Regions from separate parts of the Paenibacillus sp. JNUCC 34 genome, predicted to be linked through region 1. Evidence: riboswitches for the same ligand, from Rfam matches in the RefSeq annotation. Region 1 holds a riboswitch; the other holds the start of a gene.
The links. Region 1 has a riboswitch for glycine ahead of gcvH (glycine cleavage system protein GcvH). Riboswitches for the same ligand answer to the same signal wherever they lie in the genome.
Positions count from the first base shown of each region.

Region 1 (15,300 bases):
GCTGTAGTCTCATCAAGGCGTTTCACAACCGTTGTGTAAGGTGCATTGATGACTAGCTCTGGATTCGTTTCAGCTTCCTGTGCGATTTGAATCATTACATCGATAAAACCGTCCAGCGTTTCTTTGCTTTCGGTTTCGGTTGGCTCGATCATGATACACTCCTCGACATTCAGCGGGAAGTAAATAGTTGGCGGATGATAGCCGAAATCGAGTAATCGTTTCGCAACGTCGAGGGTCCGAACGCCGTATTCCTTTAACTTTTTGCCGGATAATACGAATTCGTGCTTGCAAAGACCGGGATAAGCGACTTCGTAATAAGGCGCCAACCTATGCATCATATAGTTGGCATTCAAGACCGCAAGCTCCGATACCCGGCGAAGACCGTCCGGCCCGTAACTACGGATGTACGTAAAGGCACGCACCAGAATGCCGAAGTTACCGTAAAAAGCTTTCACACGGCCAATCGACTGCGGCCGATCGTAATCCCAGTAAAATGTTCCGTCCTGACGTTTGGAAACAATCGGTTTAGGAAGGAAAGGGATCAACTTATCTTTTACCCCGACCGGACCCGACCCCGGGCCGCCTCCGCCATGTGGCGTGCTCATCGTTTTGTGCAGATTAAGGTGGACCACGTCAAAGCCCATGTCTCCTGGGCGGGTAATTCCCATGATCGCATTGGAATTCGCTCCGTCATAATAGAGAAGGCCGCCTGCTTCATGTACGATCTCAGCAATTTCCACGATCTGTTCTTCAAACAGACCAAGCGTACTCGGGTTCGTCAGCATCAATGCTGCTGTGTCGCTTCCAACAACAGCTCTGAGAGCATCAAGATCGACCATACCGCGCTCGTTGGATTGAATTGTAATCGTATCATATCCTGCCACTGTAGCACTGGCCGGGTTCGTTCCGTGTGAGGAGTCCGGCACGATCACTTTAGTCCGCTGCTCACCACGGCTCTCGTGATATGCACGAATCAGCATCAGTCCGGTCCATTCCCCGTGAGCGCCAGCCGCTGGCTGCAATGTCACTTGATCCATCCCGGTCAAAGCGGCGAGATCGTCTTGAAGCGTATAGAGCATTTCGAGAGCTCCCTGAATGCTTTCCTCGGGTTGATAAGGATGAATCTTGGCAAATCCGGGAAAGCGGGCCACATCCTCGTTGATTTTTGGGTTGTATTTCATCGTGCAGGAACCAAGCGGATAAAAGCCGTTATCGATGCCGAAGTTACGACGTGACAACTCCGTGTAATGGCGAATGACATCCACCTCGAACACCTCTGGAAGTTCGGCCGGTTTGGAACGCAGCATGTTTTCTGGAATCCATTCTGAAACGTCCGTTTCCGGTACGTCACAATCAGGTAAGGAATAGGCCACTCGGCCCGGTTTACTTAGTTCGAAGATCAGCGCTTTTTCCGGTTTCATACGATTGCCTCCAATTCTCCGATGAATCGCTCAATTTCTTCTTTAGTTCGCCGTTCCGTAACGGCGAGGAGCATGCGACCCTGCAGCTCAGGATAGGCTAGCCCAAGATCGTAGCCGCCGATGTAACCAGCCTTGAGAAGTTTCGCATTAACTTCTTTTAAATCAACGCCATCCGGCAATTTCACGACAAATTCATTAAAGAATGACGAAGCGAATTCTATATCTAGGGATCCTTTCGTGATGCATTCGGAGGCGTAATGTGATTTACGGACATTAAGCAATGCGACCTCCTGCATCCCCATCTTGCCAAGGGTAGACATATACACAGAGGCGCAAAGTGCCAATAATGCCTGGTTGGAACAAATATTCGATGTCGCTTTTTCGCGCCTGATATGCTGCTCACGGGCTTGCAGCGTAAGAACGAAGCCGCGCTTGCCGTCCTGATCGACCGTCTGGCCGACAATCCGGCCTGGAATACGGCGCATCAACGGCTCGGATACCGCGAAGAAACCGCAGGTTGGACCGCCAAGCGAAGCCGGTATGCCCAGGGGCTGGGCATCGCCGACAACGATGTCTGCACCTAGTTCTCCAGGTGATTCGAGCAAGCCAAGGGAAAGCGGGTTCACACTAAGCACGAGCAGTGATTTTTGGGCATGAACTAGCGGCTCAATGGCTTTTACGTCCTCAATGCATCCGAAGAAGTTCGGAGATTGGATAAGAACAGCAGCCGTATCATCTGTAATAGCAGCCGTCAAAGCATCGGTGTCGGTAACGCCGTCTTTGAAGCCTACCTCCACAACTTCAAGGCCAAGGCCGTGAGCGGAGGTGAGGAGTATTTCCCGAGCTTCCGGATGAACGGTACGGGAAATGACTATCTTCTTGCGTTTCGTAGCGCCTGACGCAAGTGCCGCCGCTTCTGCAAGAGCAGTGGAGCCGTCGTACATACTGGCATTGGCTACCTTCATCCCAGTCAGTTCGCAAATATAAGATTGAAACTCAAAAATCGCTTGCAGCTCACCTTGGCTGACCTCCGCCTGGTAAGGCGTATACGCTGTGTAAAATTCGGATCTTGAGATAACATGATTAATTACTACGGGAATATGATGATCGTACAGCCCTGCTCCCAGAAAGCTGGCATATCGTTCAAAATCTGCATTGCGAGCGGCAAGTCCGTTCATATACTTTAGAAGTTCAGGCTCACTTAGTCTTTCGGACATCGGCAGAACGCCGTCGTAACGCACCTCAGCAGGGATATCCTCAAATAGATCCTTAATCGATTTTGCCCCAACGGTAGCAAGCATTTCCGATTGATCCTGCTCAGTCATCGGCAAATAACGATGCTTCATCATAAGGTTTCTCCTTTTTTGTAAAATGGCGTCTTTACAACCACCGCTTTAAGTCGTTTGCCGCGAATTTCAATCGAGACTTCAGTCCCTACTGCAGTATATCTGCTGTCGATCAGTGCAAGACCGAGATTTCGCTTCGACGTTGGTGACTGCGTACCGCTAGTGATTTCACCGATTAGAGAATCGTCCACATACACCGGGTAATGAGAGCGGGGGATCCCGCGATCAATCAGTTCAACGCCAACGAGCTTGCGCTGTACACCTTCGTTTTTTTGAAGAGCTAATGCATCCCGTCCAATAAAGTTGCCTTTGTCCAGCTTTACGAAGTATCCAAGACCTGCTTCAAGCGGAGAAATGGTGTCTGACAGTTCTTGGCCGTACAGTGCGAGCTTAGCTTCGAATCGAAGAGTATCACGCGCACCAAGCCCTGCCGGAATCAGGCCGTTCGGCTCGCCGGCAGCGAGCAGCCCTGTCCATATGGCCGAAGCAGATTCAGCTGGGCAATATATTTCGAAGCCGTCTTCGCCGGTGTAACCGGTACGGGAGAGGAGAACGGAGGTAGCGCATACATCCGCATTTTGAATAAAATGAAAAGATGACAGTGTATGAACAGGCTCAGCGGACACCTTTGACAAAATAGCTTCGGCTTCAGGGCCCTGAAGGGCAATGAGCGCTGTTTCTGCAGAGATGTTCTGAAGGTCTACACCTTCGATGATATGGTCCTTTAACCACTGTAAATCCTTGTCAATGTTAGATGCATTCACAACTAGCATAAATTGATTATCTGAGAGCTTGTAGACTAGCAGATCGTCCACGGTGCCGCCGTTATCATTGCACATGGGAGCATATTGGGCCTGACCAACAGACAATCGCGAAACATCATTAGTAACCATTTGCTGCAAAAAAACCTCGGCGTTTGGCCCGGTTACCAGAAATTCACCCATATGGGAAACGTCGAACAGACCGGCTTGTCGGCGTACAGCTTCGTGTTCTCGAACAATTCCGTGAAACTGTACAGGCAGCTCCCAGCCTCCAAAATCGATGCAGCGGACAGATGGGAAATCCGAGTAAAGCGGGTAAAGCGGCGTTCGTTGCAATGAACTCATTTTGAGCACCTCTTTAGCATGAATTGGGACTACACAAAAAAAGACAGGCAAAAGGAATAACATACGCGCAAAGCAAGCTTTGCCGTATCATTGTCCTTCTGCTCTGTCCTTTGTACCTGAGAGTTACCTCTACACAAATTATGTAAGCAAGATATGAAGCGCGTGTGAGTTTCCCCTTTGGTGATCCTAAATGTATCAGGATTCTCTCCAGAGGTGCGTCCAGTAAAAGTCCTTTTGCCTGAGAGATTCACCGTTGTTTCGGTTTACTCCTTCGGCGTTACCCGTTAGTCGGTAATCTCTCCCAATACCTTCATCCGCTTATTCAGCTCTATTATGCTTTTTGTTCTTCACATCATTATAACCGTCGATCTCAGTAACGTGTCAACCTTTAGTTCGTCAAAAAACATTATTTTTGTCAGCTATATTGACATGATCTGCTAAGTGCTTTATCCTGTGGAAGAAATCAACCAAATTACATATGTGGATGACGATGGACGGGAGAGACCGCAGCGCCAATAAAGGCGGCGGCACCGAAGGAGCAATTCGTTACACCTGCCAGTTAACGAGTAATCTCTCAGGTAAAAGTACCGCTATCTGACGCAACTCTGGAGAGAGCGAAAGCCGCCAAAGGGGAAACGAAGGGCCGTGAAGAGACGGGCATTCATAAACTCTCAGGTACCGAGGACAGAGAAGAGGCGTGAGTCTTTTCCTGTCCTTTTTTATTCTGTTTGAATCCATTTCATATTAAGAAAAGAGGAAATTCAAATGAGTGAAATCAGAGAGCAATTGGTGTACAGCGAAGATCATGAATGGGCGTTGAAGGTGGAAGGCAACATCGTACGTATTGGTATTACCGATCATGCACAATGTCAACTGGGAGACATTGTTTTTGTAGAGTTGCCGGAGGTTGGATCAGACGTGGCTGAAGGGGATAGTATTGGATCGATAGAATCTGTAAAGACGGTATCGGAGCTTTATTGTCCGGTATCCGGTAAAATAACCAAGTTGAATGGAGATCTTGAGGCGCAGCCGGAGCTGGTGAACAGTGAACCGTACGAGGGTGGCTGGATCGCTGAAATCGAAGTTGAAGGCGATCTAGAGGAAGCGCTTGCAAAACTGCTTACTGCGGAAGCATATCGGGCTAAAGTGGATTGATTTAATTTTTTGAAATTATAAAAATTAAGATATATTATGAAAATAGCTCGTGAATGAGCGTTGTCCACGATGAAGATCGTGGACTTTTTCTCGAAGAAACGCTTTTCGTCCTTAAGCTGGATGGTTCAAAAGCGTTTCTTTTTTTGATGTAACAGATAAACGCATGCTAGAATTAACAAATGATGGATGATAGAGTCGAAGATATTTTTATAAAAGAGGTGGAAGTATGATCGAAGAATTATCTGATTATCTACAGGAATGTGACATTGAAGTTGTAGAGGTGGAGAACGTGTCGCTGCCTGCGACAAAAGAAGGAAAGCATAGCATTTTGGTTCTGCCTGGATACAATTTGGTAGAGATGATGGAAGAAACAATGGAGGAAGAAGAATCACTCTCTGCGTATGTTCGCGGTCAGCTTGAAGAAGTACATAGCCTAAGTGTCGAGGATGTATGGCGGAAGATTGTAGGGTCTCAACTTGAGTATTCAGATTTATCTTCGGAGCAGAAAAATCTGGAGGGCAAAAATTTTAATGAGATTTATCGGTCGTATTCTTTGTTATGGGATGGGCATGAGCTTTTGAGTGAAGAGCAATGTGAAACGGAGACGGAACCATTTCTTGTAACTACAGAGTGGCTGGAGGAAGGCATAGAAGAAGATGATGAGCTAATTGTTTTGACATTGCCGCAGGAATCCGGATATGAAGCACCGTTGTGGATTCCAATGGGAGGCTTTAATGAATGTCCTTTCCCAGTACATCAGTCGGTTGTTATAAAGCACTGGCAGAAGGAACATGGCATTAAACTTCTCGCTGTATCGGACGATACATGGGTTATGCAAACAGGAAAACGCCCGAAGACATATGAGGATGCATTAAAGCTGGCGAAAGAGCACTTTATTTTTTGTTCATACGTGTTGGAAGGTCATGATAGCTTAGGGGATTACGCGGATTATTTGATGAAGCATGATGTGTGGTATTTTTGGTGGGATTGATGGAGTTTGGATAGGAACCATTTAGTATAGTGTCCAACATCGACCGTTTTCATTTTCACTTCAACTGGGTAACTCACTTTGGTGCCATAGTGAAAACACCTCCAAGATTGTCTCTATATCTTACGACATAGTAGATTTCACTTGAAGGTGTTTTGATTTGTCTCACGCTATGGGGTCAGTCCCCCTATCACCAGATTGTAGGCTAGGGTCTTTTTTCAGTGTCTATAAAATAGGGTCTTGATCAGTTATTCGGAGGGGGTTGTAACAAGATTTCGTTCATGAATGGTTTGGGTAAGTTGCTTCAAACTTATGCCGTACTGCCGAGCGATATCTCTTGCAAAGCTTTGTCCTTGCGGCTTCCCGGGAGTTACTTTATATGAGCGATTGGACTCAGTTAATTTATGTTCTATTTCTTCTTTAATTCCTGCTACCATACTAATGAGCTTGCTTTCACCGGCTTGTTGGGAATTAATTTCATTAATGCTTTCTGCCAGCTCATGAAGATGTGTGGCGATAACAGCGCGAAGTCCCAACAATTTAAGCGCACAAACAATATCTTTCATTAAATAGAAACTTTCCCCTGGACTGGTTGAAGAAAATGATTCATTAAGCAAGATTAAACTGTTGGGTGTTGCGTTCTGGAAAATTTCACTTATTTTTTTGGATTCAACGCCTAGCCGTCCCGTTTCCATATTGGAGTTTTCCTCAACGTTGAAATAAGGATAAAGTCCATCTACAGGGCTAATTTCCGCTTCAACACAAGGGACATATAGCCCTGCTTGCATCAAAACTTGCGTCAAACCGATCGCTTGGGCATATGTCGTTTTTCCTCCAGAGTTAGGACCCGTTAGAATAAATATGCGACCATGATCATTAAAGATAACGTCATTGGTTACGATATGGTCTCCCAATTTTCCATCCTCATATCGTGTAGACATTCTAAGTGCAAGATTAAGATTATAATTCCCTTTCAAGTGGGCCTTTCGCTCGTCTGATGGAAGCAGAGTAGGTCTGCACATCGGCATGCCCCAATCTCGCAATTTGTGGATGAATTTAACAGCACCAACATAAAAGGCTATATCCGTCTCTAGCGAGAGAATCCAGTTGAAATGAAGATATGAATATCTTTCAATCATCGGTTGAATAGGCTTCAAAACATTTTTAAGCACCTTTTTCAAATCACGGAACAATAGTCTTCGCAGTTCGGTCTCTTCAGGCGACATGTCGTAAGTGGAAGTATCATTTTTAGAAATATGTACGGTTTCAACATGTTCTGGGTTTTTGTATAACTCGGATACGCCTTGGTACTCATTACCGCTTGCAAAAAGTTTGCCGATAAGAGAGTTCCCGGAAAATCTCTTATCATTAATAGAGACAAGTGTTGCTTCAACAGGGTTTAATTGAGCATCAAAATTAATGCCGATGGTCACGCTCGAAATTGAATCTAGCCCTTTTTGCAATTTAGGAAGCTGCTCGGATAGGTTTTTGAAGTCGAAATCTTCCGAAATTTGAATAATACGATCTCTCAGACGAATAAGTCCTTCGGATTTTAAGTGGGCTTTTTCGGTAAAGGATTTGCGTAATTGTTTTACAAAATGTACATAAATACCCAATTCCTTGAGTCTCGATACTGTTTGCAACATATCGACGCTTACGCTGGAATACTTTCCAGATACAAACCGCATATCAGCAATGATAGACAAACTCTCCTCTAGGCATAGCAACAATTCAGAGTTATTCAACAAGTCCTCTATAATATCTAACCTAAATTTTATTGTTTCAGGATCATAGCTTAGTTGTCTAAATATATTCCGAATATCGTTAAAGTGTTTGCGGTTATTGTCTATCATATGAATGATAGCGTTAAGTTCAAGCTCATTGAAGTCTTGCTCAGTTAATCTCACTCCTTTCATTTCTATTCCATGAGGAAAAATAAGATTAATACTCTCGTTTGTGAGGAGGGGCATTTGTATCCATCTCCTTTTTTTGTGGATTATAGCATATTTTACAAATCAATCACAATGAGAGGCGATTGTCCAGCCTTTAAATAGGAAATAAATATGTATTTAGAGACAGGTGTTACAATCATCTTTTTGGAAAATAAAAAAAGACCGCCAATGGCGGCCGGAAAGGCGCTTTTGACGGGTGTTGCCCTTATGCGAAAAACGAAATAGGAATCATAAAAAACTATAAGAACTGCTTGTACCGTGTATAAAACGCTATCTCGTAACCCCGCTCGCTCGACAGATGGACGGAAGCTACCTGTTCGTATCCCGCCTTACAACTTCATAATCAGCAGCCGTGTAATTCCCCATATACCACAAGGAAACCCCGTGAAGTCCATAATACTTGGCCAGCCATATCTTGGCTTCGATGCTCTGTTCATCCTCGTACCAGATCACATGACTGCCGCGGTCATCTGTAAAAGTAATTTTTTCTAAAAAGAAAGGATAGTCAAACACTGACTTGCTGCTTGTCTTAGCTGCCCGCTCTTCCACAAGCTTAATGGCCGGATTTTCAAGTACAACCGTTCCATCCTTGCGCGTAATCCATTGATTCGCTTGCTTGGAGATCCCGAGAACCAGTTTGTTCTTCGGAATATTCTCAAGCGCAGTCTGGATTGTTTCATTGACTAATGGAAGCGGGGCCGAAGGCAGGTCGCTCTCCAAATGCGTATAATCGTAAGCCATAACAATCACTTGATCTGCAATTGCGCCAATTTGGCGTAAGTCATAACCTTTGTACCATTCCGTTGGAGGAACCGTTACCGATAGGGTGAGTCCACCAAGTTCCTGTCTTAATGCCTTAAGAAAGGTAACAAAAGCAGATTGCTCTGATGAATTTTTCAATCCCTCAAAATCGATCGAGATCCCGGTAAATCCATACGGATTATTCTTCATCGTATCCTTCACGGATTGGATGAAGGCCTTCTGCGCTGGGAGATCCTTTAGAAATTTGCTCAACTTTTGATCCCTGTTATCGGAAAACAAACTAAGCTCTTTCTGAACCTGATACTGATCAGCAATCTGGATGGCAGACTCCCAACCGCTTGGTACAGAATAAAAGCTATTATCCAGATCCAGAGCCGCTATGCCATCCGCCGTGTAAGACAGCTCCGACCAACCGAATTTCACTTCATTCAAGAACTGCATCTGCTGAGCCTGCTTGAAGGATTCAATAGCGTAATAACCAATGCCCGCTACCTCGGTTTTCTTTATTCGCTCATTGATCATTCGTTCGATGATCACAGCGGCTTCCTTGCGTGTCAATGATGCTTTTGGACTGAATTTACCTGCTGCGTCGCCAACCATCATGCCCAACTGGGCGCTGTAATAGAGCTCTGCCTGATAGCTTGGATCAATTTGAGTGGCATCTTTGAACTTTCGTTTGTCCGCCTCGGACTTCCAGCCTGTCTGATTCCAGCTAGCCTGCTTCTGATCATCCAGGTCTTGAAGCAGCATACGGCCGGTGAGTACAGCGACTTCTTCTCTTGTAATCTCTTGGGTAGGATTAAAGCGGTTGTCCTTGATCATAAAATCAATCAAGTCTTGCTCATAAGCGTATTTAATATAAGGATACGACCAACGGTTCGGATCCTGCATATCTTGTAATTTCATGGTTTGGGTTGTGGAGGAGTCTACTTGAAGCGAAGCCATCAGCATTTTTACAAAAGCTTCTCTCGTAAGAACAGCATCTCCTTTAAACGTGCCTTTTCCCATGCCTGATATCACACCTAATGCGGATAACTTATAAATACTGCCAGCAGCCCAATCATTCGGAACATCAGAATACGCCTGCGTTTGTGCGCGATATGCCAGTGTACTGCCTGTCCCTATACAAAGCATGATAGCCATAGAAAGTATAACAATCTTTTTAAACATAATTCCCTCCTATTGTTCGCTTCTACGATTGAAAACGTCTTGGTGACACGCTTAGTGAACGCTTTCAACTCCTTACCTGTGGATTCACGTTACTGAATCTCATAGTCTTTCAGATTGCTAAGGCGAATTCAGATAAACCATCCACATGCATCCTTATTCTACCATTCCAACCATCTTCTTTATAGTACTTTTTTACAATGAAGAACCTTCTACTAAACTTTAGATGATCCAGTTAGCGCCCTGCTGGATGACCCGGTCCTGCTCCATCACGTTGACCTGGTCCGCATGGCGGATCGTGGACAGCCGGTGGGCTATGATGATGATCGTCATTTTTATGGTTAGATAGCTACACCAAGGAACCAGTGATTTTGGTGTAATGAAAGAACGGATAGGTGTACGATTCAAAATTGAGACGAAAGATGGATAGACTTGGAACAAGCGATCATTACAATAGAAGAAGAGAGACAGCCAAGAACTGGAGGAATTCAAATGAGCTATGATTTGATGATTTTCGAGCTAAGGCGCTGAAGGAAAGGAAGCCGTTTATGGATGCTTCAAAAGCAGCCGACAAGGCGTGGATGAGGCGGTGCCATGTACAATTTCACAGTCTTTGTGAAACCGCTTCCACTCATTTTTTGAAAAATGCTGGAACTGTCAGTCTGTACGTAACACTAGTCTCCATTGCCTCAAGTAGCAGAGGGCCAACATTACAACCTAGGAGGAAAGACCAGTGAAAAAAAGAAAATTAGCACTTCTATCAGCATTAGTGATGACGCTTTCAACACCTCCCCTTCATGTATTTGCAGGAGACGCCATGCCGCCTACAGGCGATGCTGTCTTTAAGAAGAATCAACCGGTAACCCACGGATATCGAGCTGTGGACATTGAGAATTGGAATCCAGAGACTGACCCGGATGCAGAAAGATTAAGAGCCCATGTGCCTTTACAAAAGAGAAACCAGTCATTTGCACCAACACAAGCCAATCCGAAATTAAGTCCAGAAACCGAGTTTTTTAACTTGACCGGGGATTATGACAACTATTTCTTTGGATCTACACCTTACAATAACGAGTTTTCGAACTATTTATTTAATTTCTGGCAGTATACAGACTATTACGGTGGTTGGCATGGACAAGCAACAGAGGATGTGCCTACTAATTTGTTTGACCCTACGGAATCGTGGGAGAAAAGAGCATTTGAATTTGGTATCTTAGATTTGCCTAATCCGGCCTATACGAATGCGGCGCACAAAAATGGCGTAAAATCCGTAGGTACTCTTTTTATCCCCCGCGGAGGTCAGCCTTATGATCTTTTGCTCAAACAACGAGAAGACGGTACATTCCCAGTAGCCGAGAAGCTCATTGAAATCAAAGAATACTTTGGCTTTGACGGGTATTTCATCAACCAGGAAACCTCGATCAAACCTGAACATATTAAGAAATATAAAGCATTCACAAAAACGTTGATAGATGCAGGGGTATACACACAGTGGTATGACACGGTGGATGATAAACAGGGGAAACTGACCTATCAGCCTTCGCTTATTCCATCCCACAGCTCTTTTGTTCGAGATGACGAAATGGGCGGAACCATAAATAACTCTGTCTTTATGAACTATAACTGGAATTCGCCGGATGGTTGGAATAATGGAGATAGCACGGATCAACAGTATATTAAGAAATCTGTTGAAGAAGCGAAACGGAGAGGCATCGATCCGCTGAAAACTGTCTTTTCCGGTGTAGAGGCAGGAATGGGAAGCTTTGATGGATCCCATAACTCGACTCGCAATATGGATATCATTTTAGATCAAGAGACAGGGAATCCATTGACATCGATTGCAACATTGGGCGGAAATTTCGTTCAGCATGCACTGGACGAGCATCTAGGAGATCCGAGCAAGAACCTTCGTGCAGATGACAATCATCAATGGATGATCGCCGAGCGTGAGCGTATGTGGTATACCGGCGTTAAGATTGATCCGACCGATACTGAGGAACAGAAAGGGTACGCAAGACCTGATGTGGGCGTGAAAGACGCTTCGGAATGGACTGGGATTTCCAGATACATCACAGAACGTTCTGTCATTGATGAAAGCACCTTTGTGACGAACTTTAATACAGGGCACGGCATGAAATACTATATGAATGGCAAAGTATCGAATGACGAAGAGTGGTCGAACATCAATCTACAGGATATTCTTCCAACGTGGCAGTGGTGGATCGACACAGAGGGAACCAAGCTGCAAGCAGATTTTGATTATGGGAACTCAGTGGAGAACGGCGATAAATTCACCTATCAACAGATTGGTGGCTACAAAGGTGGAAGCTCACTTGTCGTGAACGGAACTCTAGATGCGAAAAACTTCCTGCGCCTTTATAAAACTGATCTGGATGTAAAGAGTACATCAACAGCTTCGATTACGTATAACAAAACGTCAGCTAAAGATCGTTCTGAGATTCAGTTAGGGATTATCTTCAAAGATGCTCCCGATCAAGTTGAATATATCGCTGTACCTAATAGTGGTGAGAGAACAAAAGGTTATGTCACAGCAAAACTTGATTTAAGCGCTTACGCAAATCGAGAAATTGCAGTCTTGGGAATAGCGTTTGATCCAAAGGGAGCATCTGTCCAAGATTATCAAGTCAATATCGGCGAGCTTAAAATTACAGATGGGCAAGATTATACGCCAAGTACGCCAACTGGGTTTGAAGTCAAAGATAGGTTTGATACGAATGAGATCAATGTCGTATGGAATCTAGAAGATTATAGCAAGGTAAAACAATACAATCTTTATGCACAACTGAATAATGGTAAAGAGGAATTTTTGGGCGGTGTATACGGCGACAATTTTTATGTGAAAAACTTAGATAAACATGTTGTAGCCCTTAAATTGACTGCCGTTGGCTCCGATCAAACCGAAAGTAAACCGGCTATTATTTCTCTTAACAGTAAGAACTACCTTTCAAATGTGAAGGTTAATGAAACGAATGAAGGATTTGATATAAGCTGGGGCAAAGAAAACAGCGGTAGTAAGATTCGATTCGACTTAAGCTTTACCGATGGTCGAAAAGATACGTACACCAAGACGGTAGATAAAAAGCTGGCTTCTACCAAATTTGAAGTGCCCGTGAAAGACGATGATCGTTACCTCTTAAAAATATCAAATTTGGATTCTACAGGCAAAGCCATTGATACCGTCAGTTACACAGGTAAAATGAAAGATATTTATTCCGAACCATTCGATGGTAGTTACTATATCGATGGCAATACATTAGGGATTGATGTTCCTTCATCAAAAGATTGGTGGCATATGTACATTACAATCAATGGCGAGGCGGTAAAACCTAAGAAAGAGTATAACGGGACAACAACGGATTACTTTATTAGAGGATATCATGATTTGAATGGACTTGCTGTGCCTAAGAAGGGATCCGTCATTGGTATTACATTGGAAGATTATATGGGGAATATGTCAGAGGTCAAACATATAACTGTAAATTAAGTCAACATACACGTGAGAACCGATATACAATTCGAAAAAATCGGTGAAGAGGCCCTGAAGCTATTAGCTTCAGGGCCTCTTTTTTTGATACTATCAACATTTCAATATTGGAGCCGCTCCGCTCGCAGGAAGCGAAGCTACTAGCACCTACACGCACGGCTAACTCTTTATTGGTCGGCACACCGTAAATGCTGCCATCGTTCATACGTACCCCTTGCCAAAAGGTTGGGTCAATGGCGTCGTACATCTCCTTACCCAGGCCTGCAAGGTAGTCATCAAGTCTCAGCCATGCGCCGCGCATCGCGCTGGTTGCATAATCGGGTGCAAAAGCAATGTCAAATGGACTTCCGGCGGATATAAGCGTGTTCAGCCGATCTTCATAATCCTGCCAACCTACCTTGACATAGGTGATCGTTACGCCTATTTTACGAGCCATGATTTCATTGATTTTATCATTTACGAGCCGTAGATCCTTGTCAGGCTCTCCTATCGTATAATAGATCAGGTTTACCGTGTCACCATCATAGTTATCGTCGTTATGACCAGGCTACCGGAAGCAGCCGGTTGTATATGATGTGAGTAGCAATATTAGACTGATGATCATTAAGATGCGTGTGTGTCTTGGGTGCTTAAACATCGATATCCTCCTTTCTGCAGCGTTCGTTGTTAACCTTTTCCCCGCAGTTCAGAAGGAGATTTTTCGAAAAAGCTGTGAAAGTGCGTATAGAAATAATTGAGATTGTTATAGCCGACGGAAAACGCGATGTAGGAAATTTTCTCATCTGTCGATTGAATTCGTTCTTGTGATTGATACGATGGAAGGACACTGGGAAATGACTAAATAAGATAAAGATGCTATACTATTATCAGTGAGTGGTAAGAACTCATTTACTACAACATGATGGGAGAAAGTAAACGAATGAATATTTTAGTAGTAAAAGCTAATAACCGCCCGGCATCTGAGGCAGTATCTAGCAAAATGTACGAAACATTTATGGAAGAAGTAAAAGATCTGAATGTTACGACTTACGACGTGTTTGAAGAAGACATGCCTTACTTCGGACAAGATTTGTTTAACGCATTTGGTAAAGTACAATCTGGTGGAGAATTAACAGATGTAGAAACACGCATCCTGGCTGCCAAACAAAAAGCGATGGACGCTTTAACTGCTGCTGACGTGATCGTGTTCGCATTCCCACTGTGGAACTTAACAATTCCAGCTAAGTTGCAAACGTTCATTGACTATGTATATCAAGCTGGCTTCACCTTTAAATTTAATGAACAAGGTCAAATGATGAGCTTAATGACTCACAAAAAAGCGATCCTTCTATCCGCACGCGGTGGAATATATTCAACTCCAGAAACGGCTCCTATGGAAATGGCCGCAACTTATCTGCGTAACATTGTTGGCGGTGTTTTCGGTATGGAAATCATCAATGAAGTCGTGATTGAAGGCCATAACGCATTCCCGGACCGTAAAGATGAAATCATCAACGAAGGTTTGGCAAAAGTAAAAGAAGCTGCTGCACAGCTTACACACCAATTGGCATAATATTACCGATATCCTCAAAAGAGAACCTGCAATGATTGTAGGTTCTCTTTTTCTATTCCTATACGACCGAGAAGGAATTAGCTGTGTGATACCGTATCCAGAAGGTATATTCATTTTTTCGGGTATTTATCCGGAGTCAAAAGACACAAGAATACGAACATAAGCTGAATAAAATGATATTTAAGAAAGTGAAAGTGAGGTGAATAAAATGCCTTCAAAAAAAAGAACAAACCATAAACCACCATCAACAGCTCAATGGTTAGGAAAACCTGTCATGGTTGTCTTAAAAGATGGAAGTTATTATATCGGAACAATGAACAGCATAGATGACGATAAATTAACACTT
Region 1 is NZ_CM177770.1:2,429,372-2,444,671, forward strand. It holds gene gcvPB (aminomethyl-transferring glycine dehydrogenase subunit GcvPB) at 1-1,421, opposite strand, end outside; gene gcvPA (aminomethyl-transferring glycine dehydrogenase subunit GcvPA) at 1,418-2,767, opposite strand; gene gcvT (glycine cleavage system aminomethyltransferase GcvT) at 2,767-3,873, opposite strand; glycine riboswitch at 3,975-4,086, opposite strand; glycine riboswitch at 4,090-4,187, opposite strand; glycine riboswitch at 4,358-4,473, shown strand; gene gcvH (glycine cleavage system protein GcvH) at 4,639-5,028, shown strand; gene AC2TF5_RS11550 (DUF4253 domain-containing protein) at 5,255-6,019, shown strand; gene AC2TF5_RS11555 (MutS-related protein) at 6,265-7,986, opposite strand; gene AC2TF5_RS11560 (glycosyl hydrolase family 18 protein) at 8,278-9,900, opposite strand; gene AC2TF5_RS11565 (hypothetical protein) at 10,120-10,338, opposite strand; gene AC2TF5_RS11570 (endo-beta-N-acetylglucosaminidase) at 10,631-13,402, shown strand; gene AC2TF5_RS11575 (extracellular solute-binding protein) at 13,404-13,838, opposite strand; gene AC2TF5_RS11580 (AraC family transcriptional regulator) at 14,069-14,197, opposite strand; gene AC2TF5_RS11585 (FMN-dependent NADH-azoreductase) at 14,322-14,954, shown strand; gene AC2TF5_RS11590 (LSm family protein) at 15,163-15,300, shown strand, end outside.

Region 2 (15,300 bases), 1.5 Mb from region 1:
CAAAACCGGCTTGCCTTCCTGCTGCTTGGAATATTCGATCAGGAATTGGACCAATTCCTCTTCCTGCTCCTTATAGTGGGGAACAATAATTTGCTCGCTTAAATATTTGGATTTGGCACCATATGTATTTTCCTTGGAATAGTCCATAGCAACCGTGTACACACCATGAGCTCCAAGACATCGGATGACGCTTAGTCCTATGTAAAAGTTCGAACCGAGGACAACAGCTTTATGATTCATTCTAAGAACCTCTCTTTCACTCTGCAATGATCAAAACTTATTAATTCGTTGTTACCTGTATGTATAACCGAGATATACTTGTCTCACATCCAATTTCAGTGAGGATTTGGAATATTCTAATCTTAAGCAATAATATAGCATACTAATGATATTTTGCTAACATGGATTTCTTGGGAGAAAAAGGGGTGTCCCAAGACGCTACGTGTACGAATCATTTCGTTCGCCAAACGATCCGGCTTTGAGCATCCGAGTTATTTTTGTACCGTATTCAAAAGATTTGAGCGCTTTAGGCACCCTTAATATAAAAAATCGAGACGGAATAGATCCCATCTCGATTTTTTCACGAAGTCGATATCTTCAAACCCAGCCTTACTTAGTCATATACACTCTATACGGTATAATCCTCAAAAGAAACAGCTTCTCCGTTAACTTCGGCGGTCGCTATTCCGCTACCTGCAGTACAAATGAGCTTATGCTTTCCTACCCAACTCGTATAGGCGGCCTGTAGCGTCGGTGACATGTTAAACTCAGGGCTTCGTTCCTTCATCACATCTGCAAACTGCTCCAGCTCCAAGATCCCTTGTTCCTCTGCTTCAGTAAATCGGATTGCTTCAACTACAACCCCGCCAGGTAAGCCCTTAGCCGCCATTTCGATATATTTATTTCTCTGTATAAGCTCATAAGGGACAGAAAGATATATGGCAAAATAAACTCCCCTCGCTTGTCCGAACAAGGATCGATCATGCATAATCCATTTTCCCTTCGGAAGAACGCCAACAAGATTATCCTTCTCTTCAGACGGAACTGGGAAAAGAGCCATGATTACATTGCGGTGATAAAGCACCTCCATATGCTTGCTTTGGTGTCTCGGATCACCCTCATGATAGTACTCACCCGGATGAAAAAAGAACAATTGGTTGGCCTCATTTTCTTCCGTAACCGGCAGTGAGAAACACCATCTCAACTGTTCGTTATCAAATTCATCAACCCGCTCCCACAGACCACCTGCGGCAAAGTCCGGAGTCACATAGGTGTAGTTGTGGAGTTTGGGGAATTCCGCAGCGCCAGGGATTACTTTTCGAGTATACTTTTTCACCTCAATCGGTTCTCGTCTGTTCAATGCACTAGCTCGTGCACTTTCTGGAGCCTCATAGAACAAAAAGCCGGCATATTCGGTACGCGGCATTTCCTTCGGCAGCATAAAATCTCCGAATTGAATATAATCGTGAAGTACGTTACCATCTCCCGGAATGTCATGCGGCCAACCACGGGAATGCGCACCCACCCAAGCTCCTTTCAAATAAAACGATGCCCGCTCATTCCACAGGTAATCCAGCATTTCGCACAATAATCTCTTCAGCTCCATGTCGCTGTCGCCTGTTATTTCAAGTGCGCAGGTGAACGCTTGCACCCAATGCCAGAACCAAGGAAGAACTCCGTATTCCGGCATGCCGTTGCTCTTAATATATTGAAGGGTTGTCTTCAGGCTGTTCAGGCCGTCTTCTCTTAAATCCTGATCATCAAACAACGTTCCAAAAATGAGTTTTGCCGCCGTATATTTTGCCTCGTGGTGATTGTAATAAACGACAGGCTTTCGAAAGAAACCACTGTTATAAACATGCTCTAGTGTGTGGTCGAAGGCCTTTTTTAGCTGTACGCTAAAATGAGCACCATATTCCTTACAAAAATAAGCCATTAACGAACCCATGATTTCAACAGGGAGTTCATTCAGCGACGCGTCTTGAGGCACGGGATGAAGTCCGAGCGGCCAGTGACCGTACAACTTCGTTCCAAGCTGTTGATTTTGCAGAGATAATACTTCGAGTAACACTCGCTCTGCTGTTCCCTTGGCCTGCTCTCTGTCAAACTCCACAGGAAGTTCCGGATTTACAGCAGCAGCAAACAGATAGGAAGCATAATAAAAGTTATTTCTGACATCGTTATAAAACCATAAGCTACTCTCCAAAAGTGTTCTGCTTTCCGCGTTATGAGCGATCAGACTGATGATTTCATCCTGACGCTTTTGATAAGGACTTTTCAAGCCTTGTGTATGTATCACATTCCCCACGTCCCTTCTCTTAATACAATATCCATCTTCTATTGTGCAGGTTTTTCGTTCATTTGGCAATGAAATAAACCTATTTCCGAACCTAAACGAACTAAAAAATTTATTGTTATAAACACAAATGAACTAAACGGAACTTTTTTTGGTGAGAGACGCTACGCGTACGAATCGTTCCTACAATCGCTCTTGCCCCCGAATTTCCTGAATTACTTCTTAGTGGAAGAAATTCGGGGACAAAGAGCATATGCTTTCGATGCGAGCTTTCCTTTGGAAAGCTTTTACCGCTATCGCTTCTCCGGAATCGCTTCGTCCTCTCCGCTACTTCGTGCTGCATCTCTACTTGAAAAACAATAGTAATGTGAAAGTACGCCAATTTAGGAAGCTATAGTTTTCAAATGTACATTCAAAATGCCATGAATTTGATAGAAATAATTCGAAGAATCTTATTGTTGCTGGACGTAGACCGATTAAGCGAAAAGTTATCGCTCATGAAAATACATACTTAACTGAATGAACCCGCTCACACCACCGAAGCAATGAATGCACTTTGTCTAACCTAACCAGAAGCTAAATAACAACCAAAGGACAAGCCACTGATAAGAAAGCGGCCCGTAAACCACATAAATAAGCAGACTACCCCAGGATGAATCCTCGAGCGGCCTGCTTTTGCTTTCTCTGAAAGATGTCCCTGCAATCTTTGAGGACAACCCTTTTTTATGGAACCCAGGTTCCAGCCCCTATTCATAAGCTCTACCCGCATTGATTTCCATGGCTTCTACTTATTCTACGTTTCTTTTAAGGATCTCAATATACCCTTCAGTCCCGTTAACTCTAATCCAATCCCCGTCTTTTACTAATTCAGTTGCGTGATCGATGCCTACCACGGCGGGAATCCCGTATTCTCTCGCTACAACAGCTCCATGTGTCATCATTCCCCCAACCTCCATAACCAGCGCCTTGGCTGCATTAAAGAGCGGAGTCCATCCCGGGTCTGTAAATGGGGCAATTAAGATTTCACCGGGGTTCAGGTTCGCTTCATCTGGCTTTAATACAACCTTGGCATAACCTTCAACAATGCCGGCTGATACAGGCGTTCCAAGAAGCGCCCCTTCCGGGGCACTGGCATTGCTCCGCTTCCCTGTTATAATCTCACCTTCGCTTGTGATCACTCGTGGAGGTGTGCGTTTCTGGTCCTGCTCCATTTGCTTTTTTCTTGATTCCACAATTTTTTGAGCATCTATATGTTCATCGCCCTTTACAAGATTATAGAGCTCAGAAAGTGTCAGGTAAAATACGTCGGATGGCAGCTTCAAGCCCCCGCTATTTGCAAGCTTCTGTCCTTCCTCCAACATAGCGGTTCGGAATATTTCAAGATACTGCACCATCGTATACTTAGGCCATTCACGTAGGCCCATCACGTTCCGGAAAATACGAATCCACCTAGTCATAATTTTTGCTTTTATAAATCCGCCAGGAGTTTTACTAAGCTTAGCTATGATGTCCCTAGCTGTTTCTTCTGCTTCAATTACCCCCGCATTAAAGCGTGCTCGGTGCTCTCCCTGCCTGAGACCATGAACCTGATTCAAAATAGAAGGGACAAGTAAAGTCGGGTCATCCTTCCACCTCACATTTTGCACATCAATCTCTCCGGGGCACCTCATTCCGTATTCCTCCATAAAGTTCATAAACTGTGTAGAGAATACCCCTTTCTTATCTACTTCTCTGAGGCCTTCGTAAAAACGACCAGCTTTTGCTGTTTTGAGGTATTCTGCAATCTCAGAATCCTGCCGGACGATGTCTGCCAGATCCCCAATCCGCAGTCCCATTTCCGACGTCACATTGCCGGGTAAGGATTTGTTTAACAGACTTACGCTATGGTCATCCCCCAGCCATTTTTGCGACAAGTACTGAATTCGTTTAAAAGCAATCATTCCTGGCGCTACCAAAGTCGCTACGTTTGTAAAAAGCGGCAACACAAAACTTCCGCAGCTTTCCTGAATTCTTGCGATACGTTCAGCTCCAGAGGCATTTTGGATATAAGACTGACATTCCTGTAAATAGCCCCGTGTTATTTTGTGAGCTCTCGGCATGGCTTCAACCGGATTTCTAACGAATATATTTTTCAACACATTCCTGAAAATTGGAAGCATTGTTTTTTTGACTTTCTTTTTCACGCCTGGGTCGGCTTCATCTTGTATAAAATCCGGTCGTTGAACGAATTCCCGGAACGCACTCCCAATAAGCTCATCCACCTCATGTAACAATAGCGGTACAACTTTTCGGGCCTGCTTGATTTGCAGCAGCGAGGTTAAATCGATAAACAGCCTTCCTCCCGCTTCAAGCATATACTTGGATTCTGAGATGACAGATGATTTTCCAAAAGGGAACATGGTACGCCAGATAGATCTGGCCATCGGACTTAGAACAGCAGGCATCATCTGCTGATGACCGAAGGAAAAGAACACATGCAGATGTTCATCCAAAACTTTAGGAACCGGATAAAGCGATGTAATCGGACGGCTTTGCACAATGTAAAATTTGTGGTCATATAAGCACCACTCAATATCTTGTTCCGAGCTATAGTGACTCTCAATCCGCTTTCCCAGCTCCGCAAGCTCTAGGATTTGTGCATCATTCAATGCCTGAAGATCCTGCTTTTCTTTGGGAAGTTCCTCGGTCACCGTACCACCGGCTGGATTGGAGTAGATCGCCACTTTCTTGGTTGCAATTTTCTTTTGGACAATAACCCCTTTATATACTTGATACAAGTCAGCGGACACAATCCCTGATACGAGTGCTTCACCCAGTCCGAAGCTCGCATCCACAGATACCGTATTGCGATTTCCGGTTATCGGATCAGCCGTAAACATAATGCCCGAAACCTCTGGAAAAATCATCTCTTGCACGACAACAGACAGCAGCACGGAGCGATGATCAAATCCATTCTTCGCACGGTACACGATCGCTCTATCGGTAAACAACGAAGCCCAGCAAGCTTTAACTGATTCCAGAAACTGCTCTTTCCCCTTAACATTCAGATAAGTTTCCTGCTGCCCGGCAAAAGAAGCACCCGGTAAATCCTCTGCAGTCGCGCTGGAACGAACCGCATAAGCTTTGTCTGTACCTAGCTCTGCCCACGCCTTCAGGATGGAAGCTTGTATGGATTCAGGCATAGGAAGGTCTTTCAGATGCTCTCTGATTTTCTGTCCTAAACCGCGAATTTCATCCAAATTCTCATAAGCAGCTTGATCCAGTAAACGAAAAAAATGCTCCATCTTCTCACTTGTCTGAATAAAACCGCAATAAGCCGACGTAGTAATACAAAAACCTTGTGGAACCGGAAAACCGGCTTTTGTCATTTCACCGAGATTAGCGCCCTTTCCCCCAACAAGCGGTAAGGAATTTTTATCAATTTCGTGGAAGAGCAATATATGGTTACTCATTGGATTCGCCATCCTTTTGTTCAATGATTTCTGGCTCCATTTAATAATGGATCAATCAAATGCTGCTTCCCTTGATTAAAATCCCATTTTTCAGGGTTATTTATGTCAGAAATCAGAAAACTGAGTATTAAATAGTGAGTATTAAGGCTTATGGCCATCTTATTAGATTATGTACGAAAGTATCCATTCCATTCTAAGAACGACAAAAAAGCTGCAACCATTAGCAGCTTTTTCCTTGTATACCACCATTGAATGAAGAAGGCCAACATTCGAACTCATATGAATATCAGGATCAAAATCATACTGTTTCAAAGCTCCATTCCTCTGCTTTCAATCCATAAATAATTCTATTAAGAAATCTTCCATTAATGAATTCGTAATCTCTTAGTTCACCTTCACGTTTAAACCCGAGCTTTTCTGGAATAGCACGGCTCTTCATGTTCTCTGTGGCTACTCCGATTTCAACTTTGTTCAACTTAAGCTCCTCAAAAGCATATTGAATTAGCACCTTTACAGATTTAGAAATGATCCCCTTACCCTCATATTCCTTACCTAGCCAATATCCAATTTCCGTTTTTTTATTTTCTCGATCTATATATAAGTAGCCTATAGAGCCTACTAACTCGTTGTTACTCCATATACCTAACCAGTACCCTTCATCCTGAGCATATCGCATACGTGTTCTCTCAATAAAAGCTTTAGAATCATCCGCTTGTAAAGTAACACTCGGAATCTTCAGCCACTCACCGAGATGAGTTCGATTTCTATCGATTAAATCATACAGTTGTTCTGAATCTTTGATCTCTAATAACGACAAAAAAGTAGAATCATCAATTTCATATTTAAACATATCTGATCATCCCCACGTCCTCGACTCTACTAAAAAATTTTTAATATCAACACTGTGTTTCTGTGTGTTTTTTCGACTGTATTCATTCCACTTGTTTAATACAGTATAAAACATCTCTCCAAAATTCAACCCTTCTGGTAATTGATCCACGAATTTAATTTCATCGATTTCATAATCAGGTAGGTCGGCCATACTCTCAATTCTCGCATAAAATACCATACCGTGATTTCCATTCAACATTGTTATTCCAAATGCCTCTAGATCAAATCTAATCGCGCCTGTTTCTTCATACAGTTCTCTACTTGCAGTAAAAAGTAATGTTTCACCTGGCTCTCTATTGCCACCTGGAATTTCCCAACCGCCACGTTTTTTATTTCTTATAATGATCAATTGGTCGTTAAATTCCGCAATCAATACAACAAATTTGATTAAGTCATCATGAATTTCATTTAACTCATACCATGGAGTCATATTTTACTCATCCTCGTTGTATTTTTTAATCGGTTTCGCGCTACTCCCCTGTGTTACCAGCAGCTATTAGCTCTTCCATTTTAAAAAGTGAGTGTACTTTAAGTCCGATTTCTTCTAAGTTCCTTCTTCCTTCCGGATTTCGTTCAATTACGCATATAATATCTTCAACTATGGCTCCTGCACTCCGTAAGTCATTGACACTTAGTATGACTTGTCCTCCCGTTGTGACAACATCTTCAATAATACAAATCCTTTTACCTTCTATGTTAGTTCCTTCAGCTAACTTGCATGTTCCATATTCCTTAGCTTTTTTTCTCACAAATGCAGCTGGTATGTTAGATTTCAAGGAAAGAGCCGTAGCTATTGGTATTCCGCCCATTTCAAGCCCTGCCAGCACTTCGATACCATCTGGTATCAATGAAGCCAATTGTTCGGCCACTTTAGATAACACTGCGGGGTTGGATTCAAATAAATACTTATCGAAATATTCATTCGAGATTTGACCAGATCTAAGAGTGAAAGTTCCTGTTAAATGCGCTACCTCATAGATTTCTTTTGCTAAATTGTTATCCATAATGTCCTCCTCATTTTCTTTCTAAAGTAGTTATCGACTCTTTATATATCAACTTCTGCATCCACAAAATATTTCCCCTTTACACCGTAAATAACCTTATAAAGTTCATCCCTTACTCGCTTTTCTTCCATTGTATCTGTCCACCAGTTGTTTGCCTGTCCTATCTTCCGATCATCAGGACACCATACATATTATTTTTTCCAATCCTATAGCACGATCAAGTACCATAAGTGAAGCCAAAATATTCTCTTTCGTATGGTTGGATATTTGTTCTATAAGGATGGATTCTGCAGGCACGCCAAGTTTAATGGCCTCATCCCGCATAACTATGGACTCATGGGGATTTCTTCCACCAAATCTATCTCCCCCAGTAAACAAAATCAAAGGTGCCCGACCATTCTTATATAACTGAACCGCTTTCAACACTCTATCAACATTCATCCCGCCAAAAACGAATATACAATCTCCATGAATAGTGCCATTATCTATTTCGGAAGCATCACCAAAGACCAGCTTGGTAATTTGTTCTTTTGTTAATTTCTCAGGGTTCATATTTGAAATTAGCAAAATTAAACCTCCAATCTTTCATGTCCTCAAAAATATTTCGATTTTGCCATCTCATGCCTGGTGCGTCGTCAGGTCGGTCCTCAAAACCAAATTTCTTATAATATGTATTCTGGTAGCACGATTAAATCACATATTATCGCTTGAAAAACTCCGTCTGAGATAATCCTTCCTATACCGACTAATTTGTCTTCTTCATACGCTGTCATTACGTACCAGCTACTTTGTAAAGCAAAGCCTAATTTTTCTGGCCCTTTTTCCGTTATCCCTTTCCAGCTGGCACTTTCTATTAGCTTAATAAAGTCTTCTCCGCTTGGGGCAAGCTCTTTATAAATTATTGTCATACTGGCTCCTCTCTATCTCTTTACTGTTCCAAAAGATATTTTCATGTTTGGAGCATAAGTTAGCCAAGATTGAGGTCCAAATTCTCTAGAAAACAGTAATTCAGCTTCATGCTGATCCGAGGCTTCTTGGTGCGTTAATCCCCTATTCATTAAGTTATTTAAAGTATCCGTTAAACATTCAGGTTCTTTTCCTAGCCCTTCTTCTCTTAAAGAATCAAAGAGCCTTTCCTTGTCTTTCAAGTCCATGTGTTGGTCTAAAAAATTCACCCTATCGCTCACTCTGCACTCTACGTTTTTTAATCCCAATTGACTTAAAAGGACAGGCAGCTGCATTCCGATATTTCCGTCTTTTCCATTTCGTCTGGAATCTTCTTCGAACAATTTTTGTAATATCCCTAACCGTATGTACTGGGACTGATCAAGACCGTCAACATAATAATTCGACGAATTTGCAATCCAGTGAGGCTCAAAACAAATAACCTTACCATTATCTAATACATGATCTATCATCTTCTGAACAATTTTTCTTGAATCAGTCATATGTAATAAAAATGCATGACTAATAGCTATGTCATAGATCGGCTGGGCATCCATTTGTTCAATATCGACTACCTTAAATTCAGTGGAATACCGCAGGTTTGAAAATATTTCTTTAGCTTGATGTATTAAATCGGTACCCTTATCTATCCCTGTGTAGGTGGACCCTTCAGGCAGCAGTGGAAGGAGCTTAAGTCCGAGAAATCCGTAGCCACATCCATAATCAATGATGTTTACAGGCTTGTCGATCTTCCAAACTCCCTTGACCAAGAACTCTAAATAATCATCATTGTAGTATAACCAACGGGTTTTTCTGAGATATTCGATTTGCTTATCCCAATAATAATCAGACATTTAGCAAGCTCCTTTTATTCAGTTTTTTAGCGATAATTCATTAGCCTCACGAACCTTACGAACCCTCACCCTCGAAGTCTTGACAGAGCTCTTTTCGCCGCCATCTTTCCATTATGCATTCCAGATTCCGATACCTCGATTAACTTATCTTTGGCTGGAGCATATCTGTGATGTCCTAGAATTTCACAAGCTCTTTCCTGTACGTACATATCCTCATCATCTAAATATTTGATCAGCGTATCGAGGTATTTTTTAGGAGTCAAAGCCATGACTGAAAAAAGAAGCTGGCATCTAAGATCCTCGTCAATCTCATTTACGCTTATGAGCCGGTTCAACTCATCAATACACTTCTGATCAACTTCAAGATCCTGAACGCTGCTTTCTATTTCTACGGGGTATTCTTTTTTTAGCTCTCTCCAATCCAGATCTGGATCTTGTTCAATGGTGCGAATAAATGAGCTCACACTTCTAAAGCCGGGTGAAATATCGGTTTCTTCATGATCGAGATAACAAACCCTGTACTTTAATGGCCCTTCATAAAAAACGCCGACATAATTAGAGTTGTCATCGGTCCATAGAGGAATTATATTTTGATACACTTCTATATCAGATAAAAATTCAATAAGTTCTACGATCTCATCTGAATCCATTATTCTTAATGTAAACTCATTAGCATTTTGTTTTTCTTTATGTAGCTCCAACATCTCTATGAAATCACTAGGTACTTCTATTTTGAGTTTTGTAAATAGTTGCCTATAGTACATTCTTCCCGACTCCTTTACAGCATGATATTATTTTTTGAGGTATGAATACTGAATCTACATTGCCTTGATCATTCAAAAAACTCCATATGCTCTTTATCGTTCTTATAGTAATCTAATCGATCCTGTAGATGTCCTGTATGAAATTCAAACATATGACCATCTGGGTCCAAAAAATAAATCGATTTTTTATCCTTCTCATCCCGCTCTCTTCCTGGCAATACGTTCACACGCAAATCTTTCAATCTATTTAATAATAGATCAAAGTCTTTCTCTTCAATCGTGAAAGCAATATGCGTATACGTCCTTTGATTCTGACTCCTTTCGATATCCTCTTGGTTCAGGGCAACCCATAGGCCGTTTAAATCAAAATAAGCTAGCCTTCTTCCCTTTACTAATAGCTTTGCTTCAAACACATGGGTATAAAAATCAATGGACGTGTCTAAATTGGATACGGAAAAACATAAATGATTTATCGCTTTGATTTTCATAGTTAGGTTTCTCCCATCTCAGGCTCATACGATTCTTCTCTAGAAGACTAAAGCCATATTAATCGAATGCTCTCTAATCTATTTTTTTCTACTGTTCCATTCTGACTTGCTGTCGCTTCGAAACGCATACCATCCTTCAGGCCAATCCTTCATTATATATATGTATTCCCTTCGATTAATTTGTTATTTTGGAGGTTTTTGAGCTTGTCTGATCAGTTTTCCTCCATCAAAATGTCTACCATATTTCTTAATCGTTTCTTCGATTTCTTGATCCATAGGAATCTGGTTTGAAATTTTCCAGGTTAAGAAATAGGCTTGCACCTTACCTCCATAAAAAACCCATGCAAAAAATTTTGTTGCAAATTTATGGGCTCCTTTGGTTCTAAAATTATTCATCGAGCTCCCATCTTTCCACACGGTAACGGTTTGACCAATTCCACCCTGAAGTTGTCCTGAGAGTTCTGCATATAATAATTTTTCATTCTTTGTTAGTTGTTTTTTTACAAATTCATTAACAATTCCATTTATGATAATTCTGAAAATATTGAATCTTTCTCCCCGTGTTACTGAAATAATCGCAGTCTCAGGCAAAAGTATATCTCTATCTCCTAAAGTAAACTTAGCTCCGTACTTGTTGTTTGGATCTTGATGTTTTACCCATATCTTCATGGAAACACCACCAAATTCTCTTATTTAGTACTTAGCTAACATTATGCATTATCCCACCGGATTAAGCCTGTCTGTGTATTCACGCGACCTAAATATCACCGTAGTATCGATTAATGCTTTTACTTCTACTTTATCCTTCGTTCTATCATTTATCGCTCTCGTTTTCATGTTGACACACCACCTAAAAAAAGACGACCCGCCCTTAGATATCTCCTATCTTAGGTCAGGTCGCGTGTTGTCTGGATCATCTTCCTTGATTATACATCTCTTAAGTAAGGGGCGTAAGCCCAATAGCGGAAATGCAATATCTTGTTAACTCTTCACATTAAAATCCTTCAAAATCCCTTCCTATCTCTGTTTCATATGCCTTAGATAAAGACGCGTTTCAGTTACAACCACCCCAGACAAACCAAGCAGGGCAACTAGGTTCGGCAGTGCCATCAGTCCATTCACAATATCCGCGAGCAGCCAGATCGCTTGTAGCTTGATAAACGCGCCCGCCCCGACCAGAACGATAAACACGATGCGGTAAGGCAGGATTGATTTAACGCCAAATAAGTATACGATGCAGCGCTCGCCGTAATAATTCCAGCCTAGAATCGTCGTAAACGCAAATAAAATGAGGCAAAACATAAGAATTAAGGAGCCAAACGGTAATGCCGCATCAAACGCCGCTTGTGTCATTTCTGCTCCTTCCGCAGCCCCATTCCATGCGCCGGTTACAATCAGAGTCAATCCGGTCAGTGTGCAAATAATAATCGTGTCTATAAAAGTGCCCGTCATCGACACAAGCCCCTGCTCCGCAGGCCATTTCACCTTGGCCGCAGCGGCCGCAATCGGCGCGCTGCCAAGTCCGGATTCATTTGAAAATACACCTCTTGCAATGCCGTTGCGAATAGCCAGCATAATAGTAGCGCCGAGAAATCCGCCACCTGCCGCAGTCGGATTAAACGCGCTCTGAAATACGAGCGACAGAGCGTATGGAATCTTGTCAGCGAAAGCAATAAGCACGATGCAGCTTGTTACCACATAGACAATGGCCATGATGGGCACAACTTTCGTGGTCACCCTTGTAATATTCTTGAGCCCTCCAACGGTCACCAATGCCGTCAAAGCGGTCACTACAGCTGCAGTTGCAGCGACTGGAATACCCAAACTTGACTGCGTAGACGTTACAATGGCATTGACTTGCGGGAAGGTGCCAATCCCGAAAAATGCGACCAATACCCCACTCACAGCGAAAAAAACAGCCAGCGGTTTATATCTTACACCCAATCCTTGTTCAATATAATACATCGGCCCACCCGATACTTGCCCATTCTCGTCTATTTTCCGGTACTTTACGGCCAGCACACCTTCGGCGTATTTGGTTGCCATGCCAAAAAAAGCAGCCATCCACATCCAGAACAGCGCTCCCGGGCCGCCCATTTGAATAGCCGTCGCTACACCGACAATGTTTCCCGTTCCAATGGTGGCAGCCAGGGCGGTAGCAAGCGCGCCAAAGCTAGTTACGTCTCCTTGCCCTTCATTTTTTGCGGTGAATATAAGCTTGAGTGCCAGCGGCAGACGAAAAACTTGCAGCAAACCGAGGCGGAATGTGAAAAAGATCCCCGTCCCCACCAACAATACAAGAAGCGGCAGCCCCCATACAATTTGATTCACACTGTCTAACCATTGTTCTAACATGTACATTCCTCTTCCCCTCTTCAGCATCGATATCGATGTGTCTCACGACACGAAAAAAGAGTCAAATCGATAGATTTGACTCTGGGGACATTTTTGCAGAAAAGCAAATAAAACGATAGGTGATAATAATCACAAATCCGAATAATAATGCATAAAATCTGCAATCCCTGTCCTTTTACCTGAGAGTTTTAACGTGTATTGACACGTCTTGCCCCTTCGGTGCCCCACATCAGCGGAGTCTCTCCAGAGTTCTGTCCGTCTACGGTCCTGCTTGCGTTCAATCCTGTGAGAATGATGCAAACGCCTGAGAGTTTTGCCCCTTCGGCCAAGCCATTGCCTGTCTCCCGTAAACTTCATCCAGTTATGAAGTTGTTTATCTATTATAGAGAACCGGCTGCGATTTCGCAAGGATGTTCTCTATGGCAATACACCTTTATATTAATATCTACAAGTCTATAAATGACTATTATCAAATCTAAAAATGATCTTGTATCCGTCATTCTCTGTGTTGGCAAACTCCTCTTGGTGTGATTCAGAAGTATAATTTTGAATTGTTTTTCTCCAAAATGATTGAGCCCTCTTATTTGCTTCTGTCGGGTTTGTTTGCAGTTCCCAAAACCCTTTATGTTTATTAAACACTTGTACCGCTGCAGCTTCAGCAATACCTTTCCCACGGAATGGCCTCAACATAAAAAACTCATTCATGAAAAATTCACTGCCATGAGGCGTGTAAGGTGGAGTTGCTACAAATGCAAAGCCTGCCGGGATATCATCTACTCTAACTAAATACGGAAATAGTACAGATGGCTTCTCCCACCAGACATCGAAAACTTTGTTTTGCTCATTCAACGTCAATGTATCGTCATCCTCATATACACCATATATATTCGGTTTCCATTCCCAAATTTCAGACAAATCATGCAAATATAGCGGGTATAGGTTGTTTACAATAAATTTTGTAGATTGGTCAGTCAAACTAATTGAGATTTTCATATAATCCTCCTTGGTTGTTCAACGTTCACACATGCTTCCACCATATTCCTGCACATTCAGGTACGGTAGACCACTGGTTTTCATCTATCTTTCTTGAAATATCCGAGCCAAAGAAAAATTCCATATTTTCTTTAGCTTCTGTTGTATTTTCAAATTGATAATCTGTCCTTATCCAACGATGTGAAAAACCGTATTTACTCTCAAGAAGTGAATAATATTCAGTTAAAAACTTAGGTGGATTGGGGCTTTCAGTTCCAGTTCCCAAAGTCTCCAATATTATGATTGTCCCTGCAGGTTTCAAGACACGCATAAGTTCAGAAACGATTAACTCAAGATTCTCTTTCCAATCAATATTGCCCGTGTTAGTTAAGTAACTAATGCTCCAACCAGATACAATTAAATCGATTGATGCATTGTCGATTGGAAGCTTTCGATGATCTGCTACAACGGTAGTCCAATTACGAGACAAACTATTATTATTTAATTTATTGTCTAAAAGCTCTAACATGGATTCAGATATATCCGTACAAACTAGTGAGTTAGCTTCAAGGGCTATAAAGCTTGAAAGCCTTCCTGATCCAGCCCCTAGATCTAAAACATCCAGTCCTTTATACGACCTAATTTCTTTAATATACTCCGTTAAATCAGGTTGCCGGCTAACCATATCCTCATATGAAAAAGATAGGTCCTTATAGATTTCATCATGACTAGGCACTGAAATCTCCTCCTAATTTTGTATATTTATTAACTTCACATGATTGAGCACTTGTATTCCGAGCTGTAATGTTCCCTCTTCATAAAAATCACTATTCAAAATCATTCCAATTGTTTCTTACAAATTCAATCAATAACTTGTATATTAAATTATAATCAATCTGATCGTACTTCTCGGTTAAATCTGACCAATATTTATATTTCGTTTCTTCATCCTCATTTGATAAATATACCGTACTAGCTTGATCAAATATTGCTCTATGTTCATGTGCATTAAGAGATTGTAAACATTTAATTGTCTCTTCAATGTATACACCTTCACTATTCAAAAAATACTGTGACAATCCACCATTACAAACTTCTCCATCAAGCCTGCAAGCTAATGAGAGTGTCCTCTCGCTTTCATTCAGTGATTCAAAAGTTCGATTATTTCTGCTCATGGCAATCAACATTTCAGAAATCTTTTCTCTATCTGTATCATATCTTTGAAAGATATAGTCTTTTGAAAATATTATTTTAATCTCTCCTTTGTATCTTTTTGAAT
Region 2 is NZ_CM177770.1:3,934,465-3,949,764, forward strand. It holds gene AC2TF5_RS18480 (carboxylate--amine ligase) at 1-240, opposite strand, end outside; gene AC2TF5_RS18485 (hypothetical protein) at 629-2,308, opposite strand; gene AC2TF5_RS18490 (phosphoenolpyruvate synthase) at 3,085-5,748, opposite strand; gene AC2TF5_RS18495 (GNAT family N-acetyltransferase) at 6,047-6,598, opposite strand; gene AC2TF5_RS18500 (NUDIX domain-containing protein) at 6,605-7,069, opposite strand; gene pyrE (orotate phosphoribosyltransferase) at 7,110-7,643, opposite strand; gene AC2TF5_RS18510 (YdcF family protein) at 7,818-8,210, opposite strand; gene AC2TF5_RS18515 (hypothetical protein) at 8,306-8,551, opposite strand; gene AC2TF5_RS18520 (class I SAM-dependent methyltransferase) at 8,564-9,442, opposite strand; gene AC2TF5_RS18525 (HEAT repeat domain-containing protein) at 9,508-10,206, opposite strand; gene fosB (metallothiol transferase FosB) at 10,275-10,694, opposite strand; gene AC2TF5_RS18535 (hypothetical protein) at 10,878-11,363, opposite strand; gene AC2TF5_RS18540 (alanine/glycine:cation symporter family protein) at 11,712-13,055, opposite strand; glycine riboswitch at 13,207-13,306, opposite strand; gene AC2TF5_RS18545 (GNAT family N-acetyltransferase) at 13,503-14,042, opposite strand; gene AC2TF5_RS18550 (class I SAM-dependent methyltransferase) at 14,068-14,757, opposite strand; gene AC2TF5_RS18555 (DMP19 family protein) at 14,849-15,300, opposite strand, start outside.
Region 2: linked by a shared signal. The riboswitch ahead of AC2TF5_RS18540 (alanine/glycine:cation symporter family protein) and the one ahead of gcvH (glycine cleavage system protein GcvH) in region 1 are both predicted to bind glycine.